2 regions of the Selenomonas sp. FC4001 genome follow, and region 2 is predicted to be linked to the other one. Evidence: riboswitches for the same ligand, from Rfam matches in the RefSeq annotation. Region 2 holds a riboswitch; the other holds the start of a gene.
What was found. A riboswitch is a leader RNA that binds a small molecule or an ion and turns the genes downstream of it on or off. The one in region 2 is predicted to bind molybdenum cofactor.

Region 1: it holds a riboswitch for molybdenum cofactor, as region 2 does, so the genes downstream of both, T320_RS04910 (molybdopterin-binding protein) here and modA (molybdate ABC transporter substrate-binding protein) in region 2, are expected to answer to the same signal.

Annotation. Positions count from the first base shown of each region.
Region 1 covers NZ_JNJF01000010.1:106,742-117,875, forward strand. Annotated here, with positions in the region: gene T320_RS04870 (nitroreductase family protein) at 95-610, shown strand; gene T320_RS04875 (hypothetical protein) at 715-1,398, shown strand; gene T320_RS13885 (ATP-binding protein) at 1,463-3,988, opposite strand; gene T320_RS04885 (BMP family ABC transporter substrate-binding protein) at 3,981-5,099, opposite strand; gene T320_RS04890 (HD domain-containing phosphohydrolase) at 5,096-6,142, opposite strand; gene T320_RS04895 (sensor histidine kinase) at 6,281-7,600, shown strand; gene T320_RS04900 (P-II family nitrogen regulator) at 7,677-8,066, opposite strand; gene T320_RS04905 (ammonium transporter) at 8,063-9,373, opposite strand; molybdenum cofactor riboswitch at 9,661-9,776, shown strand; gene T320_RS04910 (molybdopterin-binding protein) at 9,845-10,876, shown strand; gene T320_RS04915 (molybdopterin molybdotransferase MoeA) at 10,889-11,134, shown strand, end outside.
Region 2 covers NZ_KL370793.1:145,994-157,127, reverse strand. Annotated here, with positions in the region: gene rlmB (23S rRNA (guanosine(2251)-2'-O)-methyltransferase RlmB) at 1-750, shown strand, start outside; gene sigH (RNA polymerase sporulation sigma factor SigH) at 897-1,646, shown strand; molybdenum cofactor riboswitch at 1,708-1,842, shown strand; gene modA (molybdate ABC transporter substrate-binding protein) at 1,838-2,623, shown strand; gene modB (molybdate ABC transporter permease subunit) at 2,624-3,295, shown strand; gene T320_RS10390 (sulfate/molybdate ABC transporter ATP-binding protein) at 3,286-4,332, shown strand; gene T320_RS10385 (metal ABC transporter ATP-binding protein) at 4,335-5,123, shown strand; gene T320_RS10380 (metal ABC transporter permease) at 5,123-5,965, shown strand; gene T320_RS10375 (Rqc2 family fibronectin-binding protein) at 6,147-7,907, opposite strand; gene miaB (tRNA (N6-isopentenyl adenosine(37)-C2)-methylthiotransferase MiaB) at 8,058-9,407, shown strand; gene mutS (DNA mismatch repair protein MutS) at 9,486-11,134, shown strand, end outside.

The DNA of each region.
Region 1 (11,134 bases), on a different contig from region 2:
ATTGCGGGAAACTGTAACTGCGGCAGGATTTTTTTGCTTGGTTCGCGAAATAATGCTTGTTGATATTGTTTACGACTGCAAGGAGGTTATACGAATGGATTTTATTGAACTGGCCAAAATGCGTTATTCCTGTAAAAAATTCCAGCCGGATAAAGAAGTGGAACAGGAAAAACTCGACCGGGTTCTGTTGGCGGGCCAGCTGGCTCCTACGGCCAAGAACAGCCAGCCGCAGCATGTCTATGTATTGAAATCCGAGACGGCGTTGAAACTCGTGGATGAATTGACGCCCTGCCGTTATGGTGCGCCAGTGGTTTTGGCTGTGGCCTACAACAAGACGCAGTGCTTTACCTATCCCGGTGATAAGTATGACTCCGGCGCTGAAGATGCCACCATTGTGGCCACGCATATGATGTTGGCGGCCGCAGATGCGGGGCTCGACAGCTGCTGGCTGAATTTATTTGACCCGGACAAGGCGGCAGAAGCCTTGGAACTGCCGGCAGATGAAACGGTTGTCATGCTTTTGGATGTGGGCTATGGAGCAGAAGGTGTACGGCCCCTGCCGAACCATGAAAAGACGAAACCCATGGAAGAGTTGGTCTCTTATCGTTAATCTTCATTTTGTTTTCATAGTCAATCATCATATTTTCATTTAACTTTGTTATACTTCATATTGTTCGAAGGTTAGCTTTTAGCAAGACTGGAGGAAACAAGATAATGAATCAGATGAAGAAGATTAGCAAGAACATTACCAGCAACATTATGAAGAATATGCGTCTGCAATATGTCCGCACCTCGCTCGCCAAAATCACCGCTGTGATGGTGGTGACCATGACGGTGCTGGCCCAGAGCTTGATTGCCGAAGCGCAGGAGGCTGAGCCTGACATTACGCGGGATATGCGGGCGCTGGAGCAGAATGGAGTTTACCTTACCGGACTGACGCATCGCATCAAGGCTGAGGACAGCCTGATGCAGAAGATTTTGTCCGATGCCGTGAAGGATAACGTGAACTTGGGGCAGGCCGCTGACGGTATCAGTGATGTACTGCGCTATACCCTCGTAATAAAGGACGAGGATTACAGTCATCGGGTGCCCGAAGCCATGAAAAAACTCACCGCCAGCGGCTATGAGGTGGTGAAGTTCAATAATGCCTGGGGCGGCAAGTTCTATCAGGGTATCAATGTGCAGCTCATCAGCCCTTCGGGCGTCAAAACGGAATTGCAGTTCCATACGCCTAAGTCCTACGCCATTAAACAGGCCTCCCATGGCGTTTACGAAATCCGCCGCAATCCCGAAGCCACGCCGGAAGAAGTGGCCGAAGCAACGGTGAAGAGTATCGCCTACAACAGGCAGGTGAAGATGCCGCCGGGGGCCAAGGAGATTGTCTGGGAAAACATTTAAGAACGTATAGCATAAAAAGGTGCTGTGTCGAAATGGAAAATCATTTCGTCACAGCACCTTTTGGCTATTGCGGATTTGCTGCTTCCGCAGTTTTGCGGTAGAGCGCCATGATATCTGCGTGGTGTTGCTGGAGGTAGTCCAGAGCCTGTTGCTTTTGGCTGGGCGTTGCGTCTTCTGCCAAATAGTCCTTGGCGGCCTGTTCCTGCTCCTTGGCCTTTTGATTGAGACTACGGCAGCCGATGGTCAGTGCGGTGGACTTCAGCGCATGGATATTGATGCGGTAGTCATTCCAGTTGCCCGTGGCAAAATCTTCGTCCAGCCGTGCAATCTTGCCGATGGACTGTTTGCTGAACATGCCCAGTATGTTGTGGTAGATGGCCTCCATATTGTTGCAGTATTTCATGCCCAGTTCGCGGTCAATAAGCGGCGAGGGCGGTGTGTCTGCTGCCGTGGCTGGAGGTTTCTCTGTGGCAGGGGCGGGTGCAGGCGCTGCCATCGGCGGCAGGGAAGCCGGAGCCGGTTTTATCAGTTCTGCTGGCAGATAGCGGTGCAGCATGGCGGTGAGCTCATCACCGGTCATGGGTTTGCTGAGGTAGTTGTCAAAGCCTTCGCCGAGAAATTTTTCTCGGGAACCCGAAAGGGCGGTGGCTGTCAGAGCGATAAAGCGGGTGCTGCTGATGCCCTGCAGCTGCTTGGCCTTGTGCAGGGTTTCCACCCCGTCCATGCCGGGCATCATGTAGTCCAGCAGAACCACATGGAAACTTTGTTTCTGTAGGGTTTCCAAGGCTTCGGCACCACTATGGGCAATGGTGGTCTGCATCTGCGTTTCCTTGAGCAGACTGCTGGCCACAAAGCAGTTCATATCGTTATCGTCCACGATGAGCACACGGGCATCGGGGGCGATAAAGCTGGCCTGATGGCTGAGGTTTGTATCGAGGTCAGGCTGGGCATTGAGATTGAAAACACCAATCGGGTCAAAGGAATGGACTTTCTGAGGCAGTTCGATGGTAAAGGTGCTGCCTTCACCATAGGTGCTGTCCACCTGAATGGTGCCCTCCATCATGTTCAGCAGGCGATGGGTGATAGCCAGTCCCAGACCGGTGCCCTCAATCTGGCAGTTGCGCTTGATGTCGAGGCGCTCAAAGACATGGAAAAGGCGCGCTCTATCTTCCTCGCGAATGCCGATGCCGGTATCGGTGACGGCAGCCCGCAGGCGCAGGGTGCTTGCACTGCGCTGGCCGCTGATGTCCAGTGTGACGGAGCCTGATGGTGTGTACTTGATGGCGTTGTTCAGCAGGTTGATGAGAATCTGGCGCAGGCGCCCCGCATCACCATAGAGGCCGTTGGGCAGATAGGGGTCAACGTGAATCTTGAAGGCCAGATTTTTGGCCTGAGCCCGCACGCCTACCAGAGTGCCGACCTCCCGCAGCACCTGGGCCAGCTGATAATCTGTGGGTACGATTTCCATATGCCCGGATTCGATTTTCGAGAAGTCAAGAATTTCGTTGATGATGGTCAAAAGAGCCGCTGTGGCAGATTTGATATTGCTGGCGTACTTTCGGACTTCCGCAGGCAGCTCCTGCCGCAGAATCATTTCATTCATGCCACTGATGGCGTTGATGGGGGTACGGATTTCGTGGCTCATATTGGCCAGAAACTGGCTTTTGGCCTGATTGGCGGCATCGGCAGCCTGGCGCGCCTCGCGCAGTTCCTCCGTCTCGGCCACGCTGGTCTGGGCCATGAGCAGATAAATGCTCAGGCAGGCGAAGAGAATCAGCATAAAGGAAAAGAGGAAGAACACCCGCTGATAGATGCTCGTAATCTGACCGGCCACTGCTGACCAGGGCATATAGCCAATCAGGGAGAAATCGGTCTGGGGCAGGTCAGCACCAAAGACGAAGAATTTTCCTTCGGCTCCTTCGGTATAGACGGCGGCAGCTTTGCTGCGCTGCAGGCGGCGGTGAACCTCCTTCATGCCCTCCTGAATCGTGTCGTCGGCCCAGAATTTGGTATCATCCGTGGTGTAGTTTTCGTAGGGTACGGCCAAGGTGCCATCGCGGTATTGGATGATGACATGGGTAAAGGCATCATAATCGGAAAGGGCAAACAGCTGGGGCAGCATCTCCGGCGGATAGACCTGATAGAGAACATAGCGGACATTGTCGCCATAAAAGACCGGCGTGGCCAGCAGGATGCCAATGTCGGGATTGTAGTCAATGATGGTGTTGCCATGGAAGGCCAGCTGCAGGCGGGGAAAGGAATCCCTGGACAGGAATCTGCCCATGGTATGATGCTGGAAGTCGATAAGTCCTGCCTGCCCCTGGGGATTTTGTTGGACAAGCATCTGCAGGACAGCCTCTTTGTCCTGTTCGTGCGTAGACAGATGGTTGGCAGCTGTCTGCAATGGCGTCAGAAAACGGAGGAAGCGTTCCCCAGCCAGCATGGAAAGGTCTTCGGTCTGGCGGGACACGGAATGTTCAGCGGCATTGTTGAGCATAACTACAATTCGCTGCTGTATGAAAATTCCTGCGAGGAAAATCAAAAAGAGCGTCATAAAAATGGTCAGCAGCATTTTTTTGCGATTATTCAAGAATCTCCACCCCCTTCACCAGCCAGTCCATGTGCTGCAGCAGACGGTCATCCCGGATGGATTCATCCGGACGGCAGCGCAGGTTGCCCTGACGGTCGTAGATTTCACCGGCAAAGACGAAGCGCCCGCCCAGCATCGTTTTCTTTATCTGGTCAAGCCGTGCTTTTTGTTCGTCGGTGACAGCGGGGGAGAAGTCGCAAAGTTCCACAAAGCCAGCTTCCATGCCCACCCATTGCTTATCCATGTAGTTTAGTTCGCCCTTGAGATAGCGGCGGATGATGTCCTCGTAGTAGCGGTCCCAGTTGCAGACCACGGATGTCAGGGCATGGCTGGAGCGCCAGCTGTGCTTGCCTAAATCTTCGTAATAACCAATGTAATCGATGCCGAGTTCTTCGGCCACATCAGCGGCTGCGGGTTCGTCCTGATGGTAGGTGAGGATATCAGCACCGGCGTCCGTAATCAGGCGGCGCGCTTCTTGTGCTTCTTTTTCCTCGTCCTGCCAACTGCCTGTCCACATGACGACGACCCGGGCGGCAGGATTTGTCTGCTGCACACCCAGGGTGAACGCGTTGATGCCGCGGTTGACTTCAGAGTTTTCCATGGCGGCCACGTAGCCAATCACATTGCTCTTGGTGCGCATGCCGGCCAGTGCACCAGCCAGATAACGGCCCTGATACATGCGCACGAAATAGGAGGTCATATTGCGGGCATGACATTCAGCGGAGTTGGTGCCAAAGGCAATCTGAGGATATTCACGGACGAGTTTTTTGGCTTCCTGGGAGTAGGAGTAGCTGGCCAGGAAAATCATGCCGGCCCCCTCGCTAGCGAGTTCATGAACGGCCTGGGTGCAGGCGCCATCACCGATAATGCGTTCCTTGGTGATGAGGCCTATGCCCATAGCAGCACAGGCCTTGCGGATGCCGCGGTACTGAGGTGCATTCCAGCCTTCTTCGTCAATGCCACCCAGCAGGACAATGCCGGCTTTGGGCTGGGGCTGGTCGAAGGTGCTGCTGGAAAAAATCCAACAGGCGGCAGCCAATACGATTAAGATAAAACTGACAATGAGCCGGGTAGCCCATTGGGATAAACTGTGATGCAGCCAGAAATTCATACCGTTCCCTCCCGAAGCTGATAGTCGCTGTCCTCATCAATCATCTGCAGCATGATATCGGTAAAATAGGGATCAAGCTGCTTTCCACGGGCTTTGAGCATTTCCTGACGGACTTCTGCCTGGGGCAGCCCGTCCCGGTAGCTGCGCTTGGAGGTCATGGCGTCGTAGACATCAGCCACAGCAATGATGCGTACCTTTTCCAGTATGGCCGTGCCAGAAAGACCGTCAGGGTAGCCGGTGCCATCATAGCGTTCGTGATGATGGCGGGAGGCGCATAAAAGTTCTGGCATTTCTTTCACATGGGCGAGAATATCGCCGCCAATAATGGTGTGCTGCTGCATGGCGGCGTATTCCTCGTCGGTCAGCCGGCCTTTTTTGTTGATGAGGCTGGAGGGGATACCAATCTTACCGATATCATGGAGCCGGGCCATATAGTAAACGGCGTTTTGGTATGCTTCTGATTTGCCTGCCCGACGGGCAATTTCCCGGGCGTAATCCGCTACGCGGCGGGAATGGCCGTTGGTGTACTTGTCTTTGGCATCGATGGTGTCTGCCAGAGTTTCTACCATCTGCCGGAAGAGGCGCCGGGTAGAGGCCAGCTGTTCCTTGGCGATGGCGGTCTGTTGGTCGATTTCCTGCTGCATGTGGTGCTGCAGGGACTTGAGCTCCAGGGTGCGCTCGATGCGGCGCAGGATAAGAGTGGGAATGAAGGGTTTATGGACGAAGTCAAAGGCCCCGGCCTGAATGCCCTGCACCTCGGTTTCCTGGTCCGAGTCCCCCGTAAGTATGATGACGGGAATGTCCTTGGTGGCCTCATTTGCTTGCAGGGCCGCCAGTACCTCAAAACCATTCATTTCCGGCATATTGATATCCAGGAGTATGAGGTCTACAGATTGGTTGGGAAGCTGGGCCAGGGCTTCAGGTCCGCTGGACACTGCGGTGAAGTCGTAATTGACGCTGAGGATAGCTTCCAGCGTCATCTGATTGATGATATCGTCATCTACAGCCATTATGCTGCGGCGTTTTTTCGGTAGAAAATCCATAGTGAGGTTTCCCCCTTTGTCGAATAAATTAGTGAAAATTTAATCTAATTATAATTTTAGCAAAAAGGTAGCGAGAAATCTATACTTAGGTTAAAATATAAATGCAGGGAATTGCAGCTCGGAAGGCGAGGGATGAGAATGGAGTATTTTTTGGCGTTAATGATGGTGCTTCTGCAGTTTTCCGGTGTCTGGCTTCGCTATCTGCCTTTTGCGAAAACAGTTACCGTTGTTCAGCGGCGCAAATTGGTGCAGCTGGCAGTAAGCTGGGGCATTTTGGCGTTTGCTATCTATGCAGCCATTATGAGCATGGACGACGGAGAAGTTCTGCGCTTCAAGCTGCTGGTAGCTTTCGGCTGGGTGCCGTTCTTCCTGATTTCTTATTACTGCATTCCGCGGGACTTTGTGCAGCATTTGTACGTGCTCGGCATGCAGAGCCTGTTTGCGGTACTCCTGCATACCATCAGCGGTTTTGTCGTGGGGGCGGTACTCTCGGCTGATTATGGTGAACGCATGCATATGCTGGCCATAATCAGTTGTTATCTCGTGCTATTTACGCTGCTGATTCCATTGGAACGCCGTTGGTTTAGCACATTGGTACTGGCGCAGCGATTTTTCCAATTCCGTCATCTGGGCCTCTACATTGCTCTGATGCCGCTGATGGTTCTGTTCGCCTATGCCCTGCCCTGGCTGGATGGGCAGCTTTATCACAGCGTGCCTGAGCGGGTCGGGCGGCTGGCCCTGCCGATATTTTTCTTCCTGATTTTCCGGCTGGTGTTCAAAGCGGCCCATCAGATGTCTGAGCATATGACGGAAATCGGCCGCAACAATATGCTGGCCCAGCAGCTTTATTCCTTGAGAGAGTACACGCGCCTGACGGAGGAACGTCGTCAGACCTTGCGGGTTCTGCGTCACGATATGCTTCATTATACCCGCTTGCTCAGTGCACTGCTGGACAGTGGGCGTATCCGTGAAGCAAAGGAATTGGTGGAAAAGCAGGCGGCGGAGCTTGAACGCACGACGATTCGGGAATTTTGTGTCAATGACCTCATCAATGCGACGCTGTCGATTTATCATTATCATCTGGGCAATCTGGAAATCCCGTTGCAGCAGAAAATCAGTCTGCCCAAGGAGATGGCCGGCATGGATACGGATATGGCCATTGTGCTGTCGAATTTGTTGGAAAATGCCCTGCATGCCAGCATGAAACAGCCGGTCATGAATCGTGAGATTAAGGTGTTGGCTCAATATGAGGGAGGACGGTTTGTTCTGTCGGTGGCTAATCGTTTCGAGGAACCGCTGCTCTTTGACCGTGACGGACTGCCCTATAACGAAGAGCCAGGACATGGTACGGGAATGATAGCGCTGCGGACCTTTATCCGCAAGTACAAGGCGCAATGCAATTTTTGCCAGCAGGATGGCTGGGTTACGGTGACACTTAATTGGCATGGGGAAGATTAGTCCGGAGAAGGCAAGAAGAGAGGCGCTATCATGGTAGCGCCTCTCTTCTTGTTGGTCTTATGTATGAGCACAGGCTTTAAGCACTGATGCTTCCGGTTGTTTCTCCGGGAATATCCCGGATGGCATCATCACCGTGCTGACCGGTGCGGATGCGGACGGCGTCCTTGAGCTCGGTGACGAAAATCTTGCCGTCACCGAACTGGCCGGTGCGCAGTACCCGCTCGCAGGTGTCGAGCACCTTGTCCACGGGAATTTCGGAAACCACGGTTTCCACTTTGATTTTGGGCACTAACTTTACGTCGTATTTTTTCCCGCGGTAAACTTCCTGATGACCTTTGGACAGGCCACAGCCGAAAACCTGACTTACGGTGATGCCCATGACCCCGATTTTGTTCAGGGCGCGGAGCAAGTCATCGAGTTTGGTGGAACGGGTGATGATTTCGATTTTTGTCAGCATGGCAATCATCCTTTCTCCATATTCATCTGCATTACCGTGTTGGCCAGCATTTCGCTGGAAGTCTCAAAGGAACCGAGGAGCGGGCTGGAGGTCAGCACGCCGCGGGTGTAACCGCGCTCGCCATGTTCGATGATATCGAGGCCCGTAAGTTCCTCCGCTTCGTCAGCGCGGGTTTCCATAAAGGCATGGACCAGCTGATAGAGCACGAAGGAACCGGCAACGGCCAAAGCGTAAGCCACTACGATGGAGATGAGCTGAGCGACGAACAGATGGGTGTCACCGTAGAAGAGGCCGTTGGCACCATCGGGGTTGACTTCCGTGGTGGCCCAGAGGCCGGTAGCGATAGCACCCCAGGTGCCGCCGATGCCATGAACGCCGAAGGCATCAAGAGAGTCATCATAACCAAGTTTTTCCTTGAGGACAGCTACGGCGAAGTAGCAGACCACGCCGCCGATGAGACCGATGATTACCGCAGGCATGGGAGCCACGAAGCCGGCAGCCGGAGTGATGGCTACAAGGCCGGCGATGGAGCCGGAGACGGCACCCAGAATGGTGGGCTTGCCATTGTGTTTCCATTCAACCAGCACCCAGGAAACAGCGGCAGCAGCTGCTGCTGCCTGGCTGGTGATGAAGGCGTTGGCGGCCAGAGCGTTGGCGCCAAGGGCGCTGCCAGCGTTAAAACCGAACCAGCCGAACCAGAGGAGAGTTGCACCAAGAACCGTCATGGGAAGATTATGAGGGAGCATAGCCGTGTGCTGATAGCCGTGACGTTTGCCCAACAGCAGGCAGATGGTCAGGCCGGACACACCGGAGAGAATATGGATAACGAGGCCGCCGGCAAAGTCCAGGGCACCCAGCTCAGCCAGGAAGCCACCGCCCCATACCCAATGAGCCATGGGGTTATAGATGAAGATAGCCCAGAGGAGGATAAAGACGGTAAAAGCAGCAAATTTCATGCGTTCGGCAAAAGCTCCGGTGATAAGAGCCGGAGTCAGTGCGGCAAACATGCACTGGAAGGCTACGAAGGCCAGTTCTGGGATGGTGCTGCCTTCCAAAACCTGCAGGCCAACACCAGCCAGCCCTAGTTTATCCAGGCTGCCGATAAAGCCGTTGACATCCGGGCCAAAGGCCATGGTGTAACCTACGACGATAAACTCAACGGAAATAAGGGCCAGAACAAAGAAACTCTGCATAATGGTGGTCAAAACGTTTTTGCTCCGCACCATGCCGCCGTAGAAGAAAGCAAGGCCGGGAGTCATTATGAAGACCAGGGCGGCACTGATGAGCACCCAGGCCGTATCGCCAGTATCAATCATCACAATCATCCTTTCCATGGTAATACATCAATAAGTCCCGCAAACAGGAAAAGCGCCCATAGCGCAGAAATCTTGCACTACGGACGCCTTTGTCCCCAAACGCAATGAACGCAAAAATCCCCAAGCGTCCGGTACCTGACACTTGGGGACATCGTTGTCCTGTTTGCTTATGAGGTCATTATAAAATGGAAAATTTGACATGTCAAGGTGTAAAGTTATGTATACAAGAATGTAACAAAAATCACAAGCACAATTTCATAAAATAGTGTATAATATCCAATAAGAGCAAACAAATAAAACTCCGAGCAAAAATATCTAAGGCCTGCGGCTATGATATTGCGCCGGGGCCCTGCGGGAAACGGCAGGACCTTCCATTTTGAAAAGGGGTATCCATTTTAGTATCTGGCATCAGGCGAGGACTATCCTTTTCGTATGGAGAGGATAGTCTTTTTTGATGGGAGAGCGTATACGATGAAGGAAATGCGTACCGAGGATGCGGTGGGGCAGATTCTCTGCCATGATTTGACTCAGATTATCAAGGGCGTAACCAAGGACGCCCGGTTCCGCAAGGGCCATGTGATAAAAGAAGAGGATGTGCCGGTGCTGCTGTCCATGGGCAAGGACCATATCTTTGTCTGGGAAAATGACGAAACCATGCTGCATGAAAATGATGCGGCGGAAATTCTGCGGCAGCTTTGTCAGAACGAATATATGACAGCTTCTGACCCCAAAGAGGGCAAGATTGAACTTACGGCTCTGGTGGATGGCGTCTTTCAGGTGGATGAATCAAGATTTGATGAGGTCAATGAGCTGGATGATGTGACTATCGCCACGCTGCCCCAGAATATGCCGGTGAAAGCTGGGCAGAAGCTGGCGGGCATGCGGGTGATTCCGCTGGTCATCAAGAAGGATAAAATGGAGCAGGTTAAGAAAGTAGCAGGCAGTGAGCCGCTTTTGCGCCTGCGCCCTTACCGGCAAAATCTCAAAGTCGGTGTGGTCACCACCGGCACGGAAGTTTTCTTGGGACGCATTGAAGATACCTTTACGCCGGTGATTGCGAGCAAATTAAAAGCCTTTGGTCTGACCATCAATGAGCATCGTCTGTCAGATGATGTGGCAGAGCACACGCAGAAACATATCGAAGACCTCATTGACTTGGGCATGGACATGGTTATCTGCACCGGCGGCATGAGCGTTGACCCGGACGACCGCACGCCTGCTGCCATTCGGGATGCGGGCGCGGAGATTGTGACCTATGGAGCACCGACTTTGCCCGGCGCCATGTTCCTGTTGGGCTATGTACAAAAGAATGGCCGCGAGATTCCCGTTATGGGATTGCCGGGCTGTGTCATGTACGCAGGCCGCACGATTTTTGATTTGATTCTGCCCCGCGTGATTACCGGGGAAAAAATAACGCGCAGGGAAATCCGCCATTTCGGCATTGGGGGACTTTGCATGAACTGCAAGGTCTGCCATTATCCCGTCTGCGGATTCCAGCATTAAGGGGGAATAAAGATGCAGGATTTATCGTTGGAAAAAGCCGTGGCATTACTGAAAGAGCATTGCCATAGGGTATCGGCGGTGGCAGAAGTGCCTTTGCTGCAGGCGTTGGGACGGATTCTGGCAGAGGATTATGAGGCTGGCTTTGACAATCCGCCGTTTGACCGTTCCCCGTTGGATGGCTATACCTTTGCGGCGGAGAGCACGGCAGGGCATAGCGCGGATAATCCCGAGGTCTTTAAGATTATCGGCGAGGAATGT
Region 2 (11,134 bases):
GAACTGCCCGAAGATGTGCTGATTGGCCGCAATGCCGTGACCGAAGCCCTGCGTGCTGGCCGTGGCATCAACAAGATTCTGCTGGCTGACGGCGACCGCGAAGGTCAGGTCAGTGAAATCACAGCTCTGGCCAAGGAACGCGGCATCATTCTGCAGTTTGTGGAACGCAGCAAGATTGAATCCATTGCCGGAGGTCTGCGCCACCAGGGCGTACTGGCCTATGTAGCACCTGTGGCCTATGCCGAACTTGAAGATATCTTAGCCAAGGCAGAGGCTGCCGGGGAGCCGCCGTTCCTGCTCTTGCTCGATGAACTCGAAGACCCGCATAATCTCGGCGCCCTGCTGCGTACAGCTGACGCAACAGGCGTCCATGGCGTGCTGATTCCCAAACGCCGCAGTGTGCCACTTACGGCCACGGTGGCCAAGACTTCGGCCGGGGCTGTGGAATACGTGCCAGTGGCCCGTATCGGCAACATCTCCCAAACGCTGAAAGCGTTGAAGGAAAAAGGCTTTTGGGTGGCCGGTGCCGACATGGACGGCAGCCAGAATTATTATGAGGCTGACCTCACGGGGCCGCTGGTCCTCGTGGTGGGCAGTGAAGGCAAGGGCATGGGCCGCCTTACCAAGGAACAGTGCGATTTTATCGTCAAGATGCCCATGGTCGGCAAAATTAACTCCCTCAATGCTTCGGTGGCAGGCTCTATTCTGATGTATGAATCCATGCGTCAGCGTTTAGCCAAGAAAAATTGAATACATATTGGGGAATATGTATTATAGGGACTTGAGTCCCGAAACCTTTCTTGACTTTGGCAAGGGAATAGAGTTATAATCAAGTCGTATTAGGGGATTGTAAGAAAGTGAAAACTGGGGAAGTTTTCAGTAAAGGGGAACGTGCGATGGAAGCAGAACAAACTACCGAAGATTTATTCGTCGAAGAAATCTACAGTGAATTCGCCAAACTAACGGATGAAGATATTCTGCTCGCAATCAAAGACAACAATGACAAGGCGGCACTCGATTACTTGATTAACAAGTATCGTAATTTCGTGCGCGCTAAGGCTCGTTCGTATTTTTTGATTGGGGCAGACCGTGAGGACATCATTCAGGAGGGCATGATTGGCTTTTACAAAGCGATTCGGGATTTTCGCAATGACAAGCTGTCGTCCTTCCGGGCATTTGCAGAGCTGTGTGTGACCCGGCAGATTATCACTGCCATTAAGACGGCCACCCGGCAGAAGCATATTCCACTGAATTCGTATATCTCTCTCAACAAGCCCATCTATGATGAGGATTCGGACAGAACCCTGCTGGATGTGCTGTCGGGGGCGAAGGTAACGGACCCGGAGGAACTCGTTATCAGCCGGGAAGAATTCGTGGATATCGAAAAGAAGATGGAAGAAATCCTCTCCGATTTGGAGTGGAAGGTGCTTATGAGTTATCTGGATGGCAAGAGCTATCAGGAGATTGCTGAGGACTTGCACCGCCATGTAAAATCCATCGACAACGCTTTGCAGCGTGTGAAGCGCAAGCTGGAGAAGTACATGGAAAAACGGGGCGATGAGCTCGATGTTACCACCATCTACCGTGGATTGAGTTCCATTAACCGCCGCTTGCGGGGCGTGGACGAAGACGATTATCTGCGCTGAAATCATCATAAGTAATAAGAATTGACAGGTCAATTTTGACCTGTCAATTTTTTTCTGCTATAATGTCTGTAGTTTCCGAGCAAAAATATCTAAGGCCATCGGGCTATGATATTGCGCCAGAACGCAGCGCGTTCTCAGGGCGCGGCGAGAAATTGCCGCACCTTCCTCATTTGAAAAGGAGCTGAAGACAAATGAAAAAAGTTTTGGTCTGGATAGTGGCAGCACTATCCCTGCTAATTGTGGGCTGCGGTAGTGAGCAGGGCCGGCCGGAGCAGAAAGACAGGACTGTGGAGCTGCATGTGGCAGCGGCAGCCAGTCTTACCGATGTGATGCAGGAGATAGCGGCTGCATACGAAAAGGAACATCCTCAAGTCAAAGTGGTCTTTAACTTTGGCAGTTCCGGTGCCCTGCAACAGGCCATCCAGAACGGCGGTCAGACGGATTTATTCTTCTCGGCGGCCCAGAAGCAGATGAATGCTTTGGAAAAGGATGGGCTGCTAGCCGAGGGAACCCGCAGGGATTTGCTCATCAATGAAGTGGTGCTGATTGTGCCCGCAGAGGGCGGCAAAAACTTGCAGGATTTTAAGGAGCTGACCCGGGCGGATATTCAGCATATTGCCTTGGGAGAACCCAAGGGCGTGCCAGTGGGGCAGTATGCGGAGGAAGTATTTACGTCACTGGGCATTCTTGAACCGATAAAGGCTAAGGCCGTCTATGGTTCCGATGTGCGCCAGGTGCTTTCCTGGGTGGAGACCGGTGATGCGGACTGCGGCGTGGTCTATGCTACGGATGCAGCAGTGTCGAAAAAAGTCAGGGTGGCAGCGAAAGCCCCGGCAGGCAGTCATAAGCCCATTGTTTATCCGGCCGCCATGTTGAAGGACAGCAAGCATCCGGAGGCAGCCAAAGATTTTTTGAACTTTGTGGGCAATGATGATAATAAGAAGTTATTTGCAAAATATGGTTTTGAGGTAAAATAAATGGAATGGTCACCGCTGATTATCACCTTGCAGACGGCAGGGACGGCAACGGTGGCAACGTTCTTTCTCGGCATTGGTCTGGCCCTGCTGGTGGTGCGTATGCGCCGCTTTCAGGGGCTGGCTGATGCCGTTATTACGTTGCCTATGGTGCTGCCACCTACCGTGGTAGGCTTTTTCCTGCTGCTGCTGTTAGGCAAACGCAGTGTCATAGGAAAATTTTTATTGCAGTTCGATATCAATCTGGTCTTTACCTGGAAGGCAGCGGTTATCGCGGCCATTGTGGTGTCTTTGCCGCTGATGTACCGCACGGCCAGAGGTGCGTTTGAACAGCTCGACCCCAATATCATCAGTGCGGCCCGCACGCTTGGCGTGTCTGACTGGCGCATCTTCTGGCATATTCTGCTGCCCAATGCCCGGGGCGGAATTCTGGCCGGGCTGGTACTATCCTTTACCCGCGCTTTAGGGGAATTTGGGGCCACCATTATGTTCGCCGGCAATATTCCCGGCGTAACCCAGACCATGAGCACGGCCATCTACGCTGCTGTGCAGGCCAATGATTACGATTTGGCCGGACAGTGGGCTATGATTATCGTGGCCTTTTCGCTGTTCTTCGTCCTGCTGCTGAACTGGTGGCTGGCTCGGCAGACGAAGGGAGGGGCCTTATGGAGCTGATGGTAAATATCGAAAAGCAGCTGCGCAATTTCACCCTGCAGGCCGATTTTTCCCTGCGTGATGAGGTGTTCGCCCTGTTGGGGGCTTCGGGCTGCGGCAAGAGCATGACGCTGAAATGTATTGCGGGCTTGGAAAAACCGGACAAGGGCAGGATTGTGCTCAACGGCCGCGTACTCTACGACAGCGAAGCGGGCATAAACTTAAAACCACAGCAGCGTAAGGTGGGCTATCTCTTTCAGAATTATGCGCTCTTTCCCAACATGACCGTGGCGGAAAATATCGCCTTTGTAGCTGGCGGCAGCCGTGCGGAAAAACAGCGCAGGACGGCAGAGAATCTGGCCCGGTTTAAGCTGGAGGGCCTCGCGGGAGCTTATCCCCATGAGCTTTCCGGGGGCCAGCAGCAGCGGGCAGCTCTGGCCAGAATTCTGGCGGCGGATAACGAACTGTTGCTGCTCGATGAGCCCTTTTCGGCGCTGGATAGCTATCTGAAATGGCAGCTGGAAATGGAATTGACGGCTGTACTGCAGGACTACCATGGCGCGGCACTATTGGTGTCCCATGACCGCGGAGAGGTCTACCGTCTGGCCCATAGAATTGCCGTCATCAATCAGGGAAAGATGGAGGCGGTGCATACCAAGCAGGGGTTGTTCCAAAGTCCGGACACTTTAGCGGCAACTCTCCTTACGGGCTGCAAGAATGTATCGGCAGCGCGCAGGCTGGCAGCGGACATGATTTATGCAGAGGACTGGCAGCTGGAACTGCAGGTGGCAGGTCAGGTGCCGGAAAATGTCCATTATGCCGCAATCCGGGCCCATTTTATGGAAGTTAAGCCGAAGATGCAGGAAAATACCTTTGCGATGGATGTGGTCAATGTGGTCGAAGATGTGTTTTCCTATCTTGTGATGCTGCGGCGTCAGGGAACAGAGGCGCGTCCTTTGCGATGGGAGCTTTCCAAAGAGGAATGGCGCCGTCTTAAGGAACCGGCGGTACTCTATCTCTATTTCCCGCCGGAGAAGATTATGTTAATGGAGCGATAAAAGTGTTTCGAAATATCATGCACCATAAAGCAAGTTCATGCAGCGACTGCGCCAAGCTTTGCTGCACGAAAATCGAAAATTTCAGTGTCAAGGTGGGCAGCCTGACCATTTTTGAGGATGTGAATCTGCATCTGCATTGCGGCCAGCTGACGGCTTTGATTGGCCCTAACGGTGCCGGCAAGAGCACCCTGCTCAAGGCCATCTTAGGAGAAATTCCCCATAAGGGAAATCTCCATTATGCGGCGGCTGACGGGCGGCGCACAGGGCAGCCGATTATCGGTTATGTGCCCCAGTATCTGAATTTTGATGTGAGCGCCCCCATCAGCGTCATGGATATCTTTCTGGCCTGTCTGACGGATAAGCCCGTATGGCTGACCTCCGGTCGGAAACTGCGCCCTCGGGTGCTCAAAAATCTGGCGCGGGTCCGGGCGGAACATCTGATTGACCGGCGCTTAGGTGCCCTGTCCGGCGGGGAATTGCAGCGGGTGCTGCTGGCTTTGGCCCTCGACCCATTGCCGGATTTGCTGCTGCTTGATGAGCCGGTGTCCGGCGTGGACCAGAATGGTCTGGAACTTTTCTATGAGATACTGGCGGAACTGCGGGAGCAGGAGGACATGGCCATCCTACTCATCTCCCATGACCTCAATATGGTGGCAAAACACGCCGACCAGGTCGTGCTGCTGAATAAGGGTATCGTCAACAGCGGCACGCCGGAGGAAGTATTTGCCGATGCGCGGACGCGGCAGATTTTTGGCCTGCTGGCAGGTTTTAACCAGGAGGCGGATAAATGATGGAAATGATTTACAGTCTGATGGATACGCTCTTGCCCTTTGATTGGGCGGCCTATACCTTTATGAAGCATGCCTTTCTGGCCATTTTGTGCATTACGCCGCTCTTTGGCCTGTTGAGTACCATGGTGGTTTCAAACCGCATGGCCTTCTTTTCCGATTCCTTGGGCCATGGTGCCTTTACCGGTATTGCCATCGGCGTGCTGCTCGGTTCGGTGTCGCCGCTGTTTTCTCTGATTATTTTTTCTGTGGCCTTTGCGGTGTTCATCACCTATATCAAGAACAAGAGCACAGCTTCCACGGATACGATTATCGGCGTCTTTTCGTCTACGGCCATTGCCTTGGGCCTTATGATTATGAGTCGCGGCGGGGGCTTTAATAAGTTTTCGTCCTTTCTGATTGGCGATGTGCTGAGCATCACCGTGGAGGATTTGCAGGGGCTGCTCGTGGTGGTGGTCGTCGTGCTCCTTGGCTGGGCGGTACTCTTTAACCGTCTGCTGGTGCTCTCCATTAACTCTGCTTTTGCCCGCAGCCGGGGCATCAGCACCTTCTGGGTCGAGAGCCTCTTTGCGGCACTGCTGGCCGTGGTGGTTTCCGTGAGCATCCAGTGGGTGGGCATTCTGATTATCAATGCCCTGCTGGTCTTGCCCGCGGCAGCGGCCCGCAATGTGACCAATACGGTGAAAAGCTATCAGCTTCTGTCGGTGGCCATTGCCCTGACGGCCGGCATCAGCGGCCTGCTGCTGGCCTACTACTGCAATATGGCTGCCGGTGCTACCATCGTGGTGCTGTCCGCGCTGATTTTCTTTGTGACCCTGCTCTTAAAGTCCCGCTTTGCCCGCTAAGAGCATAAAAAAGGCGATGTGGCAAATGCCACATCGCTTGCAGAAGGGGAACGCCTTGCGCTTTGGGGAACTAACTGCATAAAGGGGAAGTTCCTTAAGCGCACATTGATTGGTAACCTAAGATGTATTATTCGCGATGTCCCCGGAAAAATCCTTTTTTCCGGGGACATTTTATTAGAGATTATTGAGAATCCTGTGCTAAAATCGGCGCCAGCTCCTGCTCGTCCGGTGTGATGTACAGGGTTTTTTGATTGGTGAAGATGACGAAGCCGGGCTTGCTGCCGGAGGGCTTTTTCACGTAGCGGATTTCCGTGTAGTCCACGGGAACCTTGGACGAACCCTGGGCCTTGCTGAAATGCGCCGCTATCTGGGCGGTGAGCAGCAGGGTTTCTTCGCTGATTTCTTCGCCGCCATTGCGCAGGATGACATGGGAGCCGGGAATGTTCTGCGTATGGAACCAGGTGTCGTTAAAGCTGGCGGTCTTGCAGGTGAGCTTGTCGTTCTGGTAGTTGTTCTTGCCCACGAGAATCTGCGTGCCGTCGGGCGCCGTGAAGCGGAAAGGATGGGAGGGTTTGTCGTTGTTCTTGCGCTTGAGCTTCTCCCGCAGGTAGCCGCCTTCCACGAGCTCGTTATGGATTTCGGCGATTTCTCCAAGGCTGGAGGAGGCCAAAAGCGATGCTTCAATGCTTTCGAGATAGGCGATGGCCGCCTCACATTCCTGACGCTGTACCTGCAAGAGTTCCTGCGCCCGCTTGAGCTTATCGTACTTCTTGTAGCAGAGCTGCATGTTCTGAATGATGGTGAAGCGCTGGTCGAGCGGAATGGTGATTTCCTCACCGGTTTCGCTGTAAATGTTGGTTACCGTGATGGCGGCATCCTCGTGGTCGTTGTACTGATACTGATAGGTCATGAGGTTATCGCCGCGGATTTTGTATTCCTCGGCATTTTCGGCGGCGGCGATTTCCTCATCCAGTTTTACCAGTTTGTTTTCGGCCCGGTGCAGTTCGTTTTTCACGAGTTTCTTGAAGCGGTCCTTGTCTGGCAGGACATAGCTGCCAGAGAGGGCACTGGCCTTTTCGAGCATGGCGCTGACGGTGGGAAATTCCAATGTGACGGCCTGCGGCAGATAGTGCAGGGGGAAGGAGGCCATGGCAAGGATTTTCTGGTTTTGGTCCATCAGGATGACGGGCTGGGGATGTTCCTCCTGGGCGGCATCCCGGATTTCGGCTAAAGCTGCAGACAGGGCGTCATAGTCCACATCTTCGAGCTCGTGCAGGCGGGTGCTCGGGGCAAGGCCTGCACCGAAGCAGGTTTCCTTGGCTGAAACCGGGCCAAAGCCCATGCAGGCGCCCAAGATGGCCTTGTCGAGCCGTTCCTCGCTGTCGGTGTTGCGGATGCGCTCCATAACTTCCGGCAGGGGGCTCGTGAATAAGTCCAGCTTGTCCTGTCCCGGCGGGAGTTCATAATTATCACCGGGCAGCACCGTGCGCACCCGGCTGCTGTTGGTGCCGATTTTGCGCAGGGCGTCGATGATGGTGCCATCCTGAACGAGGATGATGTTGCTGTACTTGCCCATAAGCTCCATGACCAGTGTCTTGGTGACAATCCGTCCACCGGCGGCGATGGAGTCCACATCCATCAGAATAATGCGGTCGAGGCCGTGCTGGCGGAAACCGGCAATGCGGCCCGTTTCGAGCTGTTTCCTGAGCACCATGCAGAATACCGGCGGTTCCGGCGGATTTTCCAAAGTCTTAGCCATGAGATGGGCGGCAGGATTCTGGGAATTGATGCTGATATGCAGCTGCTGATTATGTCCAGGCTGACGGATGGACAGCACGATGGACTGCTTGTTGGGCTGGGTTATCTTGTCAATGCGGCCGCCGGCCAGGGCGTTGTTGAGCTCCTGAACCAAAGGGCGCATGGAAAAGCCGTCAAGACTCATAGTTATAGCTCCTTAAAATTTGCAAGAATAGAATAAAATCTATTATAGCATTGCGGAAATAGGGGGTCAAATCCTCCATGGACAAATTGACCTGCTTTTGCTACAATAATATATCGAGTTATATTTTGCAAAAGGAATGAACATAGAAGTATGAAGATAATAAATGGCAAAGCCCAGCGCTATGTCAAATTTTTGGTTTATGGCTGCCAGATGAATGTGGCCGATGCGGAGCGCATGGCAGGGCAGCTGGCCGATATCGGCTATGAGCGCCTCGCCGATGATGCGCCGATGGAAGATGCGGACCTTCTCATCATCAATACCTGCGCCGTACGCGAAACGGCCGAGGATAAGGTCTATGGTAAAATCGGTGAAATCAAGAACATCAAGCGCAAGAATCCGCAGCTGATTTTCGGCATCACCGGCTGCATGGCCCAGAAGGAGAGCGACAAGCTCATCAAGCGGGCGCCGCATATCGACTTCGTGCTCGGTACGGGTAAGGTGCATGAACTCAACGCGGTTGTGCAGGAAATCGAACGCGAACACGGTCATGTGGTCAATACGGAACTGGATGCCAAGACGGCACCGGCTATCGCCGAGGACCATCGTGTGGCCCGTGATGGCAAGCTCTCGGCCTGGATTCCCATTATGTATGGCTGCAACAACTTCTGCACCTACTGCATTGTGCCCTATGTGCGCGGCCGTGAGCGCAGCCGCCGCCCCGAAGATGTGGTGAAGGAAGTCGAGCAGGCTGTGGCGCAGGGCTATAAGGAAGTCACCCTGTTAGGCCAGAACGTCAACTCCTATGGCAAGGACCATAAGCTTGCGACCTTCGCCGAACTCTTAAAGATGGTGGACAAGGTGGAAGGCATTAAGCGGGTGCGCTTTATGACCTCCCATCCCAAGGATTTGAGCGACGAAGTGATTGAGGCCATTGCCACGGGCGAACACCTCTGCGAGCATATTCATCTGCCGGTGCAGTATGGCAGCAACCATCTCTTGAAGGCCATGAACCGCGTTTATACGGTGGAAAGCTATAAGGAACTCGTGCGCAAAATCCGCGCCCGTCTGCCGCAGGCATCCCTGACCACGGACCTTATTGTGGGCTTCCCTGGCGAAACGGAAGACGATTTTGCGCAAATGCTGGATTTCTTAAAGGAAATCCGCTATGATTCAGCCTATACCTTTATCTACTCTAAGCGCAGCGGTACGCCTGCGGCCACGATGGACAATCAGGTGGACGATGCCGTGAAGAAGGAACGGCTCAACGCCTTGATGGCCGTGCAGAATCAGATTAGCCTTGAGAAGAATCAGGCGTTACTCGATTCGGTTATGGAAGTTATGGTCGAAGGCCCCAGCAAGAATGATGATTCCGTCTGGACAGGCCATACGCGAACGAATAAAATCGTGCTTTTCAATCATCAGGATGAGCAGCCCGGTGATTTTATCAATGTGAAGATTACGCACCCGCAGACCTGGGTGTTAAAAGGTATTCGTGTGTAATATAGATTAGGAGAGCTCCCTCAGGCGAGGGAGCTTCTGCCGTTATTTTATCAATTTTAGTGGAGGTGCAGTGCTTACATGGAATTAACACCCATGATGCAGCAATATCTGGCCACCAAGGAACAGCATCCCGAGGCCATTCTCTTTTTCCGTTTGGGTGATTTTTACGAAATGTTCTTTGATGATGCCCGCATTGTGTCCAAGGAACTGAGCCTGACGCTTACAAGCCGCAGCGGCAATACGGATAAGGCGCCCATGTGCGGCGTGCCCTATCATGCGGCCGAAGGCTATATCAATAAACTCGTGAGCCGCGGCTACAAGGTGGCCATTGCCGAACAGATTGGCGACCCCAAGGCCAAGGGCCTGACCAAGCGCGAAATCATCAAGGTTATCACGCCGGGGACGGTACTGTCTGAATCCGCGCTCAAGGACTCGGCCAACAACTATATTGCCCTTGTCTATGAAAAGGGCGAACATATTATATTAGCGGGCGCCGATATTTCCACCGGGGAATGTTTCTATGGCATCTATGGCGGCGGCAGCCGAGAGCAGATGCTCTACGACGAGCTTTACCGTCTGGCTATGCCGGAGCTTCTGGTGGTGGGCAAGCCCTCCTTTATGGCAAGCCTCAAGGAATTTACGGATTTGCGCCTGCCCGCAACCTCCTATACCATGATTGAAGAAATCTCTCCGGCGGTGGAGGACCGGATTATCGAGCATTTCGCCGCTGATGTGCGGCCAAGTGACGAGGGGGCCAAGGAAGCGGTGGCAACCCTCTTGGATTACCTCCATGACACGGTGATGACGGATTTGACGCATCTTAATCAGCTGAGCTTTCTTGATGCTTCGGAAAATCTCGTCATTGACACCTATACCCTGCGGAACCTCGAAATCACGCGCAATCTGCGGGACGGAGGCAAGAAGGATACCCTGCTCGATGTGCTCGATTTCACCAACACCGCCATGGGCAGCCGCCTGCTGAAAAAATGGCTCGAATATCCGCTCTTGAATATCCTGCCCATCAATCAGCGCTTGGATGCGGTGGAAGAACTCACGAAGGACTTTGCCCTGCGTGGGGGGCTTAGGGAAGCTTGCAAGGATATTCACGACTTTGAGCGTTTGCTTACGCGCATTGAGGTGGGCACGGCTAACGCCCGCGACCTTATCGCCCTCAAAATCTCCTTGATGAGCCTGCCTGCCATTAAGAATAAGATGGCAAGTGTAGAGGCTAATGTGCTGATGAATTGCCAAACGAACATCCATGTATTTGACGATTTGGTAGATTTACTGCAGCGCTCGATTGTGGAGGAGCCGGGCATTTCCCTGCGTGACGGGGGCATCATCAAGGATGGCTACAATGCAGACCTCGACGAATACCGCCGCATTGCCCATGACAGCAAATCCATGCTGCAGGAAATCGAGGAGCGCGAGAAGGAAGCGACGGGCATTAAGTCGCTCAAAATCGGCTATAACAAGGTGTTTGGCTACTATATCGAAGTGCGCCACAGTGGCGCGGATTTGGTGCCGGAACGTTATATCCGCAAGCAGACTTTGGCTAATGCCGAGCGCTATATCACCGAAGAACTCAAGGAGTTTGAAACCAAGATTCTCGGCGCACAGGAAAAGATTGTCAGCATCGAGTACAATCTCTTTACCGAAGTGCGCGAGGTCATCAAGAGCCGCCTGACGGAGATTCAGGGCACGGCCCATGAAATTGCTATCGTGGA